DNA from 2 places in the Micromonospora sp. CNZ296 genome. Region 1 is predicted to be linked to the other one. Evidence: riboswitches for the same ligand, from Rfam matches in the RefSeq annotation. Region 1 holds a riboswitch; the other holds the start of a gene.

What was found. A riboswitch is a leader RNA that binds a small molecule or an ion and turns the genes downstream of it on or off. The one in region 1 is predicted to bind glycine.
Region 2: it holds a riboswitch for glycine, as region 1 does, so the genes downstream of both, gcvP (aminomethyl-transferring glycine dehydrogenase) here and gcvT (glycine cleavage system aminomethyltransferase GcvT) in region 1, are expected to answer to the same signal.

Annotation. Positions count from the first base shown of each region.
Region 1 is NZ_VISW01000048.1:344-7,934, forward strand. Features, by position in the region: gene FB455_RS33710 (proline dehydrogenase family protein) at 1-785, opposite strand, end outside; gene glyA (serine hydroxymethyltransferase) at 879-2,147, opposite strand; gene gcvH (glycine cleavage system protein GcvH) at 2,154-2,531, opposite strand; gene gcvT (glycine cleavage system aminomethyltransferase GcvT) at 2,564-3,691, opposite strand; glycine riboswitch at 3,830-3,919, opposite strand; gene FB455_RS33730 (LysR family transcriptional regulator) at 4,025-4,987, opposite strand; gene FB455_RS33735 (collagenase) at 5,096-7,591, opposite strand, start outside.
Region 2 is NZ_VISW01000014.1:149,837-157,427, forward strand. Features, by position in the region: gene FB455_RS23025 (chorismate-binding protein) at 1-850, opposite strand, end outside; gene FB455_RS23030 (DUF5999 family protein) at 974-1,174, shown strand; gene gcvP (aminomethyl-transferring glycine dehydrogenase) at 1,269-4,091, opposite strand; glycine riboswitch at 4,165-4,255, opposite strand; gene FB455_RS23040 (NAD-dependent protein deacetylase) at 4,313-5,155, opposite strand; gene FB455_RS23045 (NAD(P)H-binding protein) at 5,244-5,900, shown strand; gene FB455_RS23050 (DivIVA domain-containing protein) at 5,950-6,630, opposite strand; gene FB455_RS23055 (globin domain-containing protein) at 6,627-7,591, opposite strand, start outside.

The DNA.
Region 1 (7,591 bases):
CGCGTCTGCTCGTTCGCGCGGATGCCGTACAGCATCTGGACCTCGAAATCGGTGGTGCTCCGGCCACCGGCGCTCGCGAGCCCGATGGCGCTGTCGATCAGGCGGGGGTCGTGGGTCGCCACCATGGGATAGCCCTGGCCCTGCATCAGGATCCGCAGGCACCTGTCGAATGCCTCGTCGATCTGACGTCGTCGCGTATATGCCACTGACGCCGGCTCCGCGTAGGCTCCCTTGACCAGGCGGACCCGGCTCCCTGCGTACGCGAGGCGCTGGCAGTCCGCCGGGGTACGGTGCAAGCACGCCTGCAGCGCCACGCCCACCCAGGGAAATTCGGTACGCAGTTCGTCCAGCACGGCCAGCGTCAGGTCAACCGTGGTGTGATCCTCCATGTCGAGGGTTACCGTGGCGTCGGCGGCAGCCGCAGCGGCACAGATGTCGCGCGTCAGCCGATAGGCGTGTCGGCGACCGTTGTGGGGCAGCGCGCTACCGAGCGCCGACAGTTTCACCGACACCTCGGCCATACCGGGCATCCGCGTCGCGGAGAGTAGGCTGAGATACGCGTCGCGTACAGCGGCAGCCTGCTCGACTGTCGTTGTTCCTTCGCCGAGATGGTCGATCGTCACCCGCATCCCGGATTCGACGATGCGCCGCGCCACTGCGATCGCCTCGTCGTTCACCTCGCCGGCAACGAATCGTTGCACCACGCCCCGGGTCAGGGGGGATCCGGCGATGATTCTCCGGAGTCGGTGACTGCCGGCCGCCATCAGCAACAGCTTGTTCGGCAATTGGGGTCCTTTCTCGGGGCTGTTGTCGCCCTCAGGAAGCAAGGCGTGACGAAGCGATCTACCACCCGCGGGAAGCTCGGGTTCCCCGTACGGTCAGGAGGTGTGGCCGGGGTGGAGGGGGTGCCGATCGACGAGGCGAGCCACCCGCGTGCGTAGCGACGTGTCAGCCTCCTTGGCGGTCAGAGCATCGGCGATGATGTCGGCCACCTCCGTGAAGTCCGCTTCGGAGAACCCTCGGGTGGCGAGACCGGAGGTACCGATCCGTAGCCCGGAGGTGACCATCGGCGGGCGTGGGTCGAATGGCACGGCGTTACGGTTGACGGTGATGCCGACGCCTTGCAGCAGCCGCTCCGCCTGCGCGCCATCGAGATCCGCGTGGCTCAGGTCGACCAGCACCAGGTGCACGTCGGTGCCTCCGCTGACCACCCGGATGCCGGCCTTCGCGACCTCGGCGGCGCAGAGACGATCGGCAACGATCTTCGCTCCGGTCAGGGCGCGCCGCTGCTGATCCTGGAACTGCGGTTCTCCGGCGATCCGAAAGGCCACTGCCTTCGCAGCCACGACATGCGCCAGCGGACCACCTTGCTGGCCTGGGAAGACCGCCGAGTCCAGCCTCCGCGCGAGATCGGTGTAGGCGCTGAGGATGGTGCCGCCGCGGGGGCCGCCGAGGGTCTTGTGCGTGGTCAGGGTGACGACATGGGCGTGAGGGACCGGGTTGGGATGCAGACCGGCCGCGACCAACCCGGCGAAATGTGCCATGTCTACGAGCAGGTATGCGCCTAGCTTATCGGCGATCCGCCGGAACCGGGCGAAGTCGAGCGTTCGAGGGTAGGCCGACCAGCCGGCGATGAGCAGCTTCGGCCGATGCTCGCGCGCCAGCTCTTGGACCTCATCCATGTCGATCAGGTGGTTCTCGGCGCCTACGCGATAGCTCACGGCCCGGTACAGCCGCCCCGAGTAGTTGATGCGCATGCCATGGGTCAGATGACCGCCGTGAGCGAGGTCGAGCCCGAGGATGGTGTCACCCGGCTCGATCAGAGCAGCCATCACGGCGGCGTTCGCCTGCGATCCGGAATGCGGCTGCACGTTCGCGTAGGCGGCGCCGAACAGGCGCTTGGCCCGGTCGATCGCCAGGCGCTCGATGTCGTCGACATGCTCGCATCCGCTGTAGTAGCGCCGTCCCGGGTAGCCCTCCGCGTACTTGTTGGTGAGGGCCGATCCCTGCGCCTGAAGGACGGCTCGGGGCGCGAGATTCTCGGAGGCGATCATGCCCAGGGTCTCGTGTTGCCGGCGTAGCTCCCGGCCGATCGCCTCGGCGACGGCGGGGTCGAGGTCGGCCAGATCATCGTCGAAGGCTGCCATCGGGGCCTACCGCGACTCGTTGGAGAAGGCGCGGTACTCGTCCGGCGACATCAGGGAAGGCATCTGCGCCAGCCGGACCCGCAGGAGCCAGCCTTTGCCGTACGGATCGGCGCCGATCAGGCCCGGATTGGCGATGACCGCCTCGTTGACGGCGACGACCTCTCCGCTGACCGGGAGATACAGCTCCGCGACCGACTTCGTGGACTCGACCTCTCCACACACGTCACCGGCAGTCAGGTGGCTCCCCGGCTCGGGCAGTTGCACATAGATGACATCACCCAGCGCTTCGGCGGCGAACGCGGTGATGCCTACTTCGGCCGGCTGAACCGAGTCGTTGACCCACTCGTGGTTGAGGCTGTACTTCAGGTGTTCCGGTACGTTCATGACGCTGAACCCTCGCAAGGAATGGCCGCGGATCACCGCGGACGACGGTAGAACGGAAGAGGGACGATCTCGACCGGCTCGGTGGTCCCCCTGATCTGCACGGCCAGCCGGATGCTGTCGCTGGTGCCGGCACGGATGCTGGCCATCGCGATCGGCCGTTTGAATGTGGGTGAAGGGGTGCCGCTTGTGATGAGGCCGACCGGATCAGCACCATGGCCGTCGTCGGTCAGCGTCACCACCTGCTGGCCCGCTCGGGGAATTCTCTGCCCGGACGCGACGAGGCCGACGAGCCGACGGGTAACGCCGCTCTTGTGGGCCTCGGCCAGCGCGGCTCGTCCGACGAAGTCGCCTGGTTTGACGAAGGACACCACCCGCCCCAGCCCGGCATCGAACGGGGTGACGTCACGGCCGATCTCTGCGCCGTACAACGGCATTCCAGCCTCGATGCGGAGGGTGTCGCGGCACGCCAGCCCTGTGGGCGTCAAGCCGTGACGCCGACCGGCCACAAGCGCTGCTTCCCACGTGCGCACCGCGTCTTCGGCGTGTACGAGCAGTTCGAAGCCGTCTTCGCCGGTGTAGCCGGTACGAGCGACGACGGCTGGACGACCGTCGATGTCCAGTAGCGCTGCGGTGTAGTAGCGGAGCCGGGTGAGTCCCGTACCGGTCAGGGCTTCCACGATGGGGGCGGCGCGCGGCCCCTGCACCGCGATGATCGCCCGCTCGTTCGTGCGGTCGGCGGCCCAGGCCGCGTAGTCCGCACAACGGGTCCTGATGGCCGCATGTACGACGCGTGTGTTGATGGCGTTGACGACCAGCAGGTACCGGTTCGATGCGAGGCGATAGGCAACGAGGTCGTCCAGCACCCCGCCGGCGGCGTCGCAGAGCATGGTGTAGCGCGCGCCACCGATCGGTACGGCAGACAGGTGCCCGACCAGAGCGTAGTTCAGTGCTGTCGGGGCCTCCGGCCCCGATACCTCGAGCTGCCCCATGTGGCTGAGGTCGAAGAGGCCGGCCTGTTCGCGTACGGCGCGGTGCTCAGCGAGCTCGCTTCCGTAGCGAAGGGGCATCCGCCAGCCGCTGAAGTCGGTGAATCGAGCTCCGTGTCCTATATGTGATGCATGCAGAGGTGAGCGGAGCAGAGCCGCAGGGTCCTGGTGCACGGGGGCGCTCCTCGTCCCGACGCACGCGGCGTCGAACGGTCGGTTGCCTCCCGCTCTGTCATTGACCTGAGAGCTTCACCGCTGCGTCAGCGGCTTGCACCGTGGGTGAGACGACGGTCGTCTGCTTTCCAGAGTCACCTCGCCTGCACGGTAATGGGGCCTGAGAGTTTCTTGGGAGTTTGCTCCTTCGGCGCTCCGAATGAACGGAGTCTCTCCCGTGCAGGTTCGAATGGTGTCTATGTAGTTGTGGGCCATTCGCAGGTTAGGTGACGGCACATACCGCGTCAACATCATCCTGCCCATAGCTGATGCCTATATATCGCCGTCGGATCGCTACGACGCTGCGGGATGGGCGTGGGGATTGGCCCGCCACCATCGGGCGAAGGCAGCGTTGTCGTTGACGTGATCCAGGTAGGCCCGGGTGATGGCCTGGAACAAAGCGCTGCTCTGTGCAGAGGTCAGCGCATCGCGCCGCCAGACGACCATCAGCCTGGCCAGCAACTGCGGCTCCCCGCGCAGCGGCAGCACCCGAGTCCCGGCGGCCGGGGCCCAGGTCGGGTCGACCAGCCGGACACCGTCTCCGGCGGCCACCAGTGGGTGCGCGGCGCCACTCGGCGCTTCGTACCGGATCTTCGGCTCGAAACCTGCGGCGCGGCAGGCCCGTCGCAGCGAGGCGAGTGAGCCGTCGTCCGGCCCCGGCGGACACACCCACGATTCGTTTCTCAGGTCGGCCAGCCGCACCTGCTCGTGGTGGGACTGCGGGTGGGAGGCGGACATGGCGACGAAGATCGGGTAACGGGGGATCAGTGGCCGGCTGGTGAGCGTGGGACCGATCGGCAGCTCGAAGCCCTCAAGGATGCCCAGCAACGCGGCATCCAACTGGCCTCGGGTGAGCGCCTCCACCAACAGTCGCGAGGACGGCTCTATCTGCAGCGCGATCTCCGGATCCGGGAACGCTTCCGCGACGTGGCGTACGAGGCTGCCCGCGCAGGCGATGTGGACGGTGCCGAGTCGGAGCAAACCTGGAATGGGGTGCCGGTCGCCGAAGTCCTCGACGAGCGCGTCGACCTCGGCCAGCACGACGCGGGCGCGCTGGAGCACCTGCTTGCCGAGTTCGGTCGGTTGCATACCGGTACGGCTTCGGACGAACAGCGGCCCACCGACCGTCTTCTCGATCCGATGCACCTGGGCCGTCAGCGCGGGCTGTGACAGGCCCAGGCGGGCGGCGGCGCCGGTCACGCTTCCGGCCTCGGCGATGGCACTGATCGCCCGCAGGTGGCGCACATCGATGCCCATGACCGAGATTATGCACGCGGCCGCAGGCGGCGCGGCGGCCACAGGCCAGGCGGGCGCGCCGCCCGGCAACTCCCGCCGGGCGGCGAACTCATACCCATCACATGTGGTTCAGTAGCGCGTGCTCACCGTGGTGCCAGAGCAGGCGGTCTTCCCGTAGAGGCTGATGTAGTGGTAGCCGGCGGCCGGGCTGGGGATGGCCAGCGACTCGGTGTTGCCGGCCCCGGCGGAGGAGCGGGTGGCGTTGCTGGTGGTGGCCCAGCTCGACGGACTGTAGTAGAGATCGCAGTTGCCCGTGCCGCCGGCCACGGCAATGGTGAGGGTGCTGACGCCGGCGGGCAGGTAGATGTACAGGTAGTCGTAGTTGCCCGCGGTCGCGGAGCGTCCACTGCGCTGGCAGTTGCGGTCGAGGGTACGCGTGTCAGTGCCGCTGCATTCCGGCACGGTGGTGCCGCCACCCGTCGTGACCGAGATCGTCTGGGACGATCTCGCGGTCGCCCCCTGGTTGTCGGTGACCGTCAGCGAGACGGTGTAGGTGCCGGCCGCAGCGTAGGTCTTGCTGGGGTTGACGGCCGACGAGGTGCTCCCGTCCCCGAAGGCCCACTGCCGGGAGGCGATGCTGCCGTCGGCGTCCGAGGACCGGTCGGTGAAGGTGGCGGTGAGCCCACTGGTCGCCACGGTGAACGAGGCGGACGGCGGCTGGTTGGTCGGGGGCGGCGTGGTGCTCCCGCCGCAATCCCCTGCCGCGCAGCGCGTCAGCCAGGCGTCGAAGTCGGCGTCGTAGCGTGAGCCGATGGTGCTGGTGAGGTACGTGCGGGCGGCGTTGAATGCCCCCGATCGGTAGTATCCGAGCACTGTCGTCATGTCCGGCCGATGGGACTGCATCATGTACCGCACGGCCAGATAGCCCCAGTTGTAGATGCGCGTCTGGTCGTTGTTGTAGGTGGTGTCGAACAGCGTGCGCAGCGCATAGGTGTGGTTGCCCGCCTGGCTCTGGGCACTGGTGTAGGTGACGTTCCGGTAGGAGTAGGAGACGTACTCGGCGAAGCCTTCGATCCACCAGATGGTAGGTGTGGTGATGTTGGCGCTGAAGTCGCCGTACATGTTGAACCGGCCATCGAGGTAGTGGGTGTACTCGTGGTTGAGGTTCCAGATCTGGAAGGCCGGCCGGACCCACTCGGCTTCGTAGGCGATGAACCTTGCCTGGTTGTTGGGGTCCGACGGGTTGCCCTCCAGGTACATGCCACCGTTGTTCGTATCGATGCCGTAGATGGCGCCCGCGTAGGTCTGGTAGTCGGTGCTCGAGTTGAAGACGACAACCTCGATGTCGGTGTTGACATCGCCTGCCACCGGCCCGCTGTCTGCGACCAGGCTGTGGAAGTAGGCGTCCTGGCCCTTCAGGCTGGTGCAGGACTGGCTCAGTTCAGCCGAGGTCATGTCCTGCGCGACGATCTTGATCGACGGGCTGCATGTGTAGTTGATGGTCAGGACAGAGCTGGTCAGCTGGGCGGAGAGGTTGCAGGTGGTGTAGTAGGAGCAGTTGGCGACGTCGTATGCCTGGGTCATCTCCGCGACGCCGACCCAGAGCGGCGCGGTCGGGCCGGTCATGTTGCTTCGCGAGAGAAGCGCCGACGCCATCGGCCGCACGATGGGCTTGAGCGGGGCGTGCTGCAGGAATCGTCCGAGTTCCCGGCCCGCGTTCGACGTGAGGTAGCCGTTGTCGGTGCCGAGAAGACCAGCGTGGGTGTTCGCGAAGTTGTACAGGTTGTCGAGCACGGTGCGGTCGGCCTGCACGGCGGAGACGAACGCGGGCACCTGGTGGCCTCGGAACAGCACCGTGTAGACGTTGTTGACCGCGTTGAGCATGTACCAGGACGAGGTGTACGACGAGTTGAAGCCGGTCAGGAGCCGGTTCACCACGAACAGGTATCGGGCGTTCTCCTGTGCGCTGTCGATGAGCGTCACCGCCTCCGCCAGGGTCTCACCGTTGGCGTCGGTCACGTCCCAGGCGCGTGGGTTCGCGAAGAAGGCGTCGAGCGCTGAGCGGATCGCGGTCTGGAGTGCCGGCCCGTAGGTTCCGACGCTCGTGTCGTACCACTGCACGTAGTAGCCGGCCCGCAGGTAGAGAACGAGCTGGGGCATGCCGGTGGAGGGGTTACCCGGGTAGCCGGGCGAGCCGTCGCGCACCGCGTACGCGACGCTTGCCATCTGCGCCTCGCGGAAGGCGTTGTAGGCATCGCTGCCGGAGAGGCTGAACAGGCTGTTGATGCAGTCGACCGTGGATCCCTTGATCTGGCTGACCAGCGCCGACCCCGTTCGGCTGGTGAAGTCTGCGGTGCTGCAGGCGGCAGCGGCGGCGCGAGACCCGGCGTCCGACGGCCGAGCGCGTCGCTTCGGGGTTGCCGGGCGGTCGTAGTCGACACGGGCGGCGTCCTTCGCGGCCGGCTGCGGCGGGCGCTTGTGTACGGGGAGCGCCTGCTCGCTCACATGGTCTACCCGGTCCTTGCCCCGAACAGTCGCATCGCCCGCTGCCGGCGGTGCCGCATCGGCCTTCCTGGCCTGCTGCCCGGGTGGCACGGGCCGCGCCGAGTTCGCGGCGGCCGGCGG
Region 2 (7,591 bases), on a different contig from region 1:
GCCACAGGTCACACCAGCGGCGTACGGCGAACAGCTCGTCGACGCGTACCGAGCCGGTGCGGGCGACGCGGGCCAGGTCGTTGCGTTCCAGGTCGACGATCATGACGTGTTCGGCGCGTTCCTTGGCCGAGGTGAGCAGGTCGCGGCGTCCGGCGGGGGTGGCCGGGCGGGTGCCCTTGATGGGGCGGGTGACCAGCCGGCCGTGTTCGACGGCGATGAGGGTTTCCGGGGAGGCGCAGCCGAGTGCCCAGCCGGGGCCGTGCAGGGTGCCGCCGTAGCGGGCGCCGGGTAGCGCGGCGAGGCGGGCCAGCGCGGGCAGCGGGTCGCCGGTGTAGCCGGCGGCGGCGTGGCCGACGATGTTGACCTGGTAGACGTCGCCGCGGGCGATGGCGTCGCGGACCGCGGCGACGGCGGCGGCGTGCGCGGCCGGGGTCCAGCTGTCCTGCCAGGGTCCGAGCCGCCACGGGGCCGGGGCCGGCGGCCGGGGCGCCGCGGGGCGGTCGGTGTGGTGGTAGACGACCACGACCAGGTCGGGCAGCGCCGGTGCGGGGCTGGGCGCGTCGGGCGACACGCCGAGGGTGTACGCGCCGGCGGCGGCGGACAGGTACAGCGCGGCGCCGCACACTCCGGCGTCGGAGTCGTGGCGGCCGGGCCGGGCGAGGTCGCCGCGGTCGATGCCGTGTGCGGCGAGGAAGCGTTGTGCCAGGTCGGCGGGGTCGCCGCCGTCGCCGATACGCCAGTGCAGCCGGGCGGTCTCGACGAGCCGGCGGCGGCATCCGGGCGGGGCGCCGGGAGCATCGACCTCCACCTGTGGGAGCGCTTCCACGACGTCCGGGCCGTTACGGGTCATCCGTTCAGCCCATTCTGGGTGAACAAGACGCATCCTTGCTCGTTGCCGCTCAGTTTTCCTTGGTACTGTGCGTCACTGGTCATGTGAACCATGACACAGTGCCCCCACAGTCCGGAGAACCCGATGTGTCAGCACCAGCCCACCTGCCCCTCCGCCGACGCGACCGACCGCGAGGCCGCCCGCGTACTCGCCTGCTTCCCTGAGCAGGGCTGGAGCCTGCTCTGCAACGGTGTCATCGTCTTCGAGGACACCGGTGAGCTGCTCCCCGACGGGCGCACCATCGCCCCGCACCGGGGTCCGGCCCGCCACGCCCTCGTCGCCTGAGCGATCACGCAGCGTCAGTGAGCGTACGCGCCGGTCATGACCGTCCGGCGCACCGGCCGGGGCGGCGAGAGCCCACCGCCCCGGCGTCAGCCGCTCAGTCCTCGAACGCCTCCGGCGCGGGGCACGAGCAGACCAGGTTCCGGTCGCCGTACGCGCCGTCGATGCGCCGCACCGGAGGCCAGTACCGGCCCGCCCGGTCCACACCCGCCGGGTAGGCGCCCACCGACCGCGGGTACGGGTGCGGCCACTCGTCGGCCGACACCATCGCCGCGGTGTGCGGCGCGTTCGACAGCGGATTGTCCCCCGCCGGCCACTCCCCCGAGCCGACCTTGTCGATCTCCGCCCGGATCGCGATCATCGCGTCGCAGAAGCGGTCCAGCTCGGCCAGGTCCTCGCTCTCGGTCGGCTCCACCATCAGCGTCCCGGCCACCGGGAACGACATCGTCGGCGCGTGGAAGCCGTAGTCGATCAGCCGCTTCGCCACGTCGTCCACGGTCACGCCGGTGGCCTTGGTCAACGGACGCAGGTCCAGGATGCACTCGTGCGCGACCAGACCCTTGTTGCCGGTGTACAGCACCGGGAAATGCGACCGCAGCCGCGCCGCGACGTAGTTCGCCGCCAGGACCGCCACGCCGGTGGCCCGGGCCAGCCCGTCGGCGCCCATCATCCGCAGGTACGCCCACGGGATCGGCAGGATCCCCGCCGACCCGTGGTTCGCCGCCGAGATCGCCGGCCGCCCGTCGGCGCGCGCGCCGAGCGGGTCGCCGGGCAGGAACGGCGCCAGGTGCGAGCGCACCGCCACCGGGCCCACACCCGGGCCGCCGCCGCCGTGCGGGATGCAGAACGTCTTGTGCAGGTTCAGGTGCGACACGTCCGCCCCGAACCGGCCCGGCTTGGCGAACCCGACCAGCGCGTTGAGGTTCGCGCCGTCGACGTACACCTGACCGCCGGCGTCGTGGACCTTCGCGCACAGCTGGGCGATGCCGGTCTCGTACACGCCGTGCGTCGACGGGTACGTCACCATGATCGCGGCGAGCGCGTCCCGGTGCTTGTCGATCTTCGCGTCGAGGTCGACCAGGTCGACGTTGCCGTCGGCGTCGCAGCCGACCACCACGACCCGCATGCCGGCCATCACGGCTGACGCGGCGTTCGTGCCGTGCGCCGACGACGGGATCAGGCACACGTCGCGGTGGCCCTCGCCGCGCTCCCGGTGGTAGCCGCGGATCGCCAGCAGCCCGGCCAGCTCACCCTGCGACCCGGCGTTCGGCTGCACGCTGACCGCGTCGTAGCCGGTCACCTCGGCCAGCCAGCCCTCCAGCTGCGCGATCAGCTCCCGGTACCCGGCGGTCTGCTCGTCCGGCGCGAACGGGTGCAGGTGCGCGAACTCCGGCCAGGTGATCGGTTCCATCTCGGTGGTGGCGTTGAGCTTCATCGTGCACGACCCCAGCGGGATCATGCCGCGGTCCAGCGCGTAGTCGAAGTCGGCCAGGCGGCGCAGGTAGCGCAGCATCGCCGTCTCCGAGTGGTGGCTGTGGAACACCGGGTGGGTGAGGAAGTCCGACGTGCGGGCCAGCCCGTCGGGCAGGGCCGCGTCGGTGTCGCCGTCGAACCCGTCGACGCCGAACGCCGCCCACACCGCCTGAAGGTGCGCGGGCGTGGTGGTCTCGTCGCAGGAGACGCCGACCCGGTCGGCGTCGACCAGCCGCAGGTTCACGTTGCGCGCCGCGGCGGCTGCGACCACCTCGGCGGCCCGGCCCGGCACGGTCGCGGTGACGGTGTCGAAGAACGCGACGTCCGCGACCTGCACGCCCCCGGCGCGCAGCCCGGCCGCGAGCCGCGCCGCCGCCTCGTGGGTACGCCGGGCGATGGCGCGCAGCCCGTCCGGGCCGTGATAGACGGCGTACATGCCGGCCATCACCGCGAGGAGCACCTGGGCGGTGCAGATGTTGCTGGTCGCCTTCTCCCGGCGGATGTGCTGCTCACGGGTCTGCAACGCCAGCCGGTACGCCGGGTTGCCGTCGGCGTCGCGGGACACCCCGACGAGGCGGCCGGGCAGCATCCGCTCCAGGCCTGAGCGCACCGCCAGGTAACCGGCGTGCGGCCCACCGAAGCCCATCGGTACGCCGAACCGCTGGGTGGTGCCGGCGGCGATGTCGGCGCCGATCTCGCCCGGCGGGCGCAGCAGCGTCAACGCCAGCAGATCCGCGGCGACCGTCACCAGCGCGCCCACGCCGTGCGCCGCGTCGACCAGCGCCCGGTGGTCGCGGACCGCGCCGGAGGCGCCCGGGTACTGCAGGTGCAGGCCGAAGAACTCCGCCGGCAGTTCGTCACGCTCGACGTCGACCACGCGCACCTCGATGCCGAGCGGCTCGGCGCGGCTGGCGATCACCGCGACGGTCTGCGGCAACGCGTCGGCGTCGACCACGTACACCGGGCTCTTGCTCTTGGACGCGCGGCGGGCGAGCGTCATCGCCTCGGCCGCGGCGGTGCCCTCGTCGAGCATCGACGCGTTCGCGGTGGCCAGGGCGGTCAGGTCGGTGACCATGGTCTGGAAGTTCAGCAGCGCCTCCAGCCGGCCCTGGCTGATCTCCGGCTGGTACGGCGTGTACGCGGTGTACCAGGCGGGGTTCTCCAGCACGTTGCGGCGGATCACCGCCGGGGTGTGCGTGCCGTGGTAACCCAGGCCGATCATGGACACGGCGACGGTGTTGCGCGACGCGAGGGCGCGCAGCTCGGCGACAGCCTCCCGCTCACTGGCCGGGGCGGGCAGGTCCAGGGTGCCGTGCCAGCGGATCACCTCGGGGATCGCGGCGTCCATCAGCTCGTCGACGGAGCCGTAACCGACGGTGTCCAGCATCCGGCGTTCGTCGTCGCGGCCGGGGCCGATGTGCCGGTCGGCGAACTGCTCTGCGGTCATGCGCTGCGCTCCTTGGTGGGGCGAGGTCGACGGGTCGGCCTCCCCCTGAGTCGCGCTGACGCGCTCCACAGCGCCTGCCCACGTGGTCCTTTTGCCTGAGAGGTTCCGGGGAGAATCTGCCCCTTCGGCGCCGTCGGATCGACGGTCTCTCCCACGTGGGTGGTACCGGCACTTCCCACGCTACCAGCGGGCGTGTTTCCGGCTCATGTCCCGGGGGTTGATCACACCGGCGCCGGCGCCGCCGCCACCCGGTCGGCCAGCGCGCACAGCGTCGCGCCCAGCGGCGCGTCCAGGCGCAGTGCCGCGTACCCGTCGCCGCGGGTGACGCCCTGGTTGACGATCGCCACCGGGATGCCGTGGCGGGCCGCCCGCAGCACGAACCGCCGCCCCGACATCACCGTCAACGACGACCCGAGCACCAGCAGCGCCCGGGCCCGCTCGACGAGCGCGAAACAGTCCGCGACGCGGGGCGCGGGAACCGTCTCGCCGAAGAACACCACGTCCGGTTTCAGCATGCCGGTGCCGCAGACCCCGCAGTCGACGGCGCGGAACCCGGTCACCGCCTCGTCGGGCAGGTCCACGTCGCCGTCGGGGTTGACGCGCGCCACCCGCGCGTCGAAGCCCGGGTTCGCCTCGGACAGCCGCCGATGCAGCTCGTCACGGCCGGTGGCGTTACCGCAGTCCAGGCACGTCACCTCGTCGAGGCGGCCGTGCAGCTCGATCACGCCGGTGGCGCCCGCGGCGGTGTGCAGCCCGTCGACGTTCTGGGTGATGATCCCGCCGAGCAGCCCGGCGTCCTGCAGCCGGGCCACCGCCCGGTGCCCGTCGTTGGGCGCCGCCCGGGCGATGGTCTGCCAGCCCAGGTGGCTGCGCGCCCAGTACCGCCGCCGGGCCAGCGGATCCCGGGTGAACTCCTGGTACGTCATCGGGGTGTGCCGGCGCGCCGCGCCACTGGGCCCCCGGTAGTCCGGAATGCCCGACTCGGTGGACAGGCCCGCGCCGCTGAGCACCACCACGTCACCGGCGGCCACCAGCCGCGTCAACTCCTCGAACGCCTCACTCACCCGTCCATGCTCCCTCGCCGGACCCCGCACCTCCCACCCGTGCGGCGGTCGCGCGGCGGGGTGCGGCCAGGCGGGCTAGGTTGAGCCCATGCGCGTCGTCATCGCCGGAGGGCACGGAAAGATCGCCAAACTGCTGGAGCGGGAACTGGCCGGACGCGGAGACGCCGCGCTCGGACTGATCCGCAACCCCGACCACGCCGCCGCGCTGCGCGCCGCCGGCGCCGAACCCGTCGTGTGTGACCTGGAACACACCGACGTCGACGCCCTCGCCGCCCACCTGGCCGGCGCCGACGCTGTCGTGTTCGCCGCCGGCGCCGGACCCGGCAGCGGCGCCGCCCGCAAGGACACCGTCGACCGCGGCGCCGCCGTGCTGCTCGCCGACGCCGCCGTACGAGCCGGGGTACGCCGCTACCTGCTGGTCTCCTCCATGGGCGTGGACGCCGCACCGTCCGAGGGCACCGACGACGTGTGGGCGGCGTACCTGCGGGCCAAGAAGGCCGCCGAGGACGACGTCGCCGCGCGGGACCTCGACGTGACGGTGCTGCGGCCCGGCCGCCTCACCGACGACGAACCCGCAGGCCGCATCACCCTGGCCCGGCACGTCGAAGCCGGCGCGATCAGCCGCGCCGACGTGGCCCGGGTGCTGCTCGCCCTGCTGTACGCCCCGGCCACCGCCGGGCACACCCTGGAACTCGTCGGCGGAGACACCCCCATCGCCGACGCGATCGCAGCCGTCGCCGCCTGACACCCGCCGGCGCGTCCCGGCCCGCCGTGCACACGGGCCGGGACGCCGCTCAACGCTGGTGCCGCGACAACGCCGGCTGCGGCGCGGTCCCGCCGCCCTGCGGCAACTCCCGCGCGATCCGCTCCATCGTGCGCGACAACTGCTCACTGCCGTCGTCGAGGTGCCGGGCCGCCGCCTGCATGTGCGAGATCATCATCTCGCCGAAGATCCGCAGCGCCTCACGCGTCGCCACCGAGTCGTCGAAGCCGCTCCCGGCGGTACTGCGGTACTCCGTCACCGCCCGCTCGGCCTCCCGCTTCGCCTCCTCCGCCGCCGCCCGCATGTAACTCTCGTACTGGGTACGGGCGTACTCGGCGACCCGGCGGGCATAGTCGTGGGCCTGCGCGATGATCTGCTCGGCCTCCCGCTGCGCCGCCGACAACAGGTTGACCTCCTTCGCCGCCGGCGCCACCGCCGCCTCCGTGCTCGGGATCACCCCGTGCCGGTGCAGCTCCAGATGGTCGTTGAGCCGCTCGTTCTCCGCCCGCAGGTTCGCCACCTGCGCCGCCAGCAGATCCAGCTCGTCGGCCACCTGCAACCGGAACCGGTCCACATCGGTCTGGTCGTAGCCGCGCCGCGTGAACGCCGCCGACCCGAACTCCCACCGCCGGACCCGGTCCGAGGTCAACCGCACCTGCACCGGACCGGACACCTGCTGCGCGTCGTAACTGCTGATCGGACCCGCGCTCACCGGCTCACCTCCGACTCGTCAGCCCCCGTCATCGTCCGCCACGCCGGGCCGTACCAGTGCTTGCCGTAACCCTCGTGGTGCACCTGGCCCGGCTGGAACCCGGCACCGGTCAACGCCGCCACCGAATGACCCACCATCTCGTCCGAGCCGCACACGTACACGTGCCGCGACCGCCAGTCCCCGTCGGCCAGCACCCGGTCGGCGATGCGCACCGACTCGCCCGGCCGGGCCGGATCCGCACCGGCCACGTACGACACCCGCAGCCACGGATGCGTCGCCGCCAGCTTGTCGATCGCCTCGCTGTCGTAGAACTCCGTCCGCGAACGGGCACCCACGTACAGGTCCACCCGCCGGCCCGAACCCTCCGCCGCGACCTGCTCCACCAGCGCCTTCACCGGCGCCCAGCCGGTCCCACCGGCCAGCAGCAGCAGATCCGACGACCCGGCCTGCCACAACGTCAACCGGTCGCCCACCGGCGACGCCAGGTGGATCTGGTCACCGGCCGCGCACCCGTACACCAGACGCGACGACACCACACCACCCGGCGCGGCCCGCACGTGCAGCTCCACCGTGCCATCCGGACGCGGCGCGTTCGCCGGCGAGTAGTACCGCCACGACCGCACCGCAGGATGCGACACCCCGATCGACTGGCCGGGCGTGAACGGCAACAGATACTGCGGGCGTACGGTCAGCACCGCCACGTCGAACGTGCGCTGCTCGTGGGTCAGCACCTCCGCCACCCACCACGGCGGCGACTTCGACTCCGCGGCCTGCGCGCCCTCGGTCATCACCTGCGCGACGAGCCCGTACGCGGCGGTCCAGTCAGCCGCCAGCTCCTCCGTCCACGCCTCACCGCAGAAGTGCCGCAACGTCGCCAGCAGCGCCTCACCGACCGCCGGGTAGTGCTCGGCGCGCACCGCGAACTTCCGGTGATCCGCGCCGAGGTCCCGCAGGAACCCGA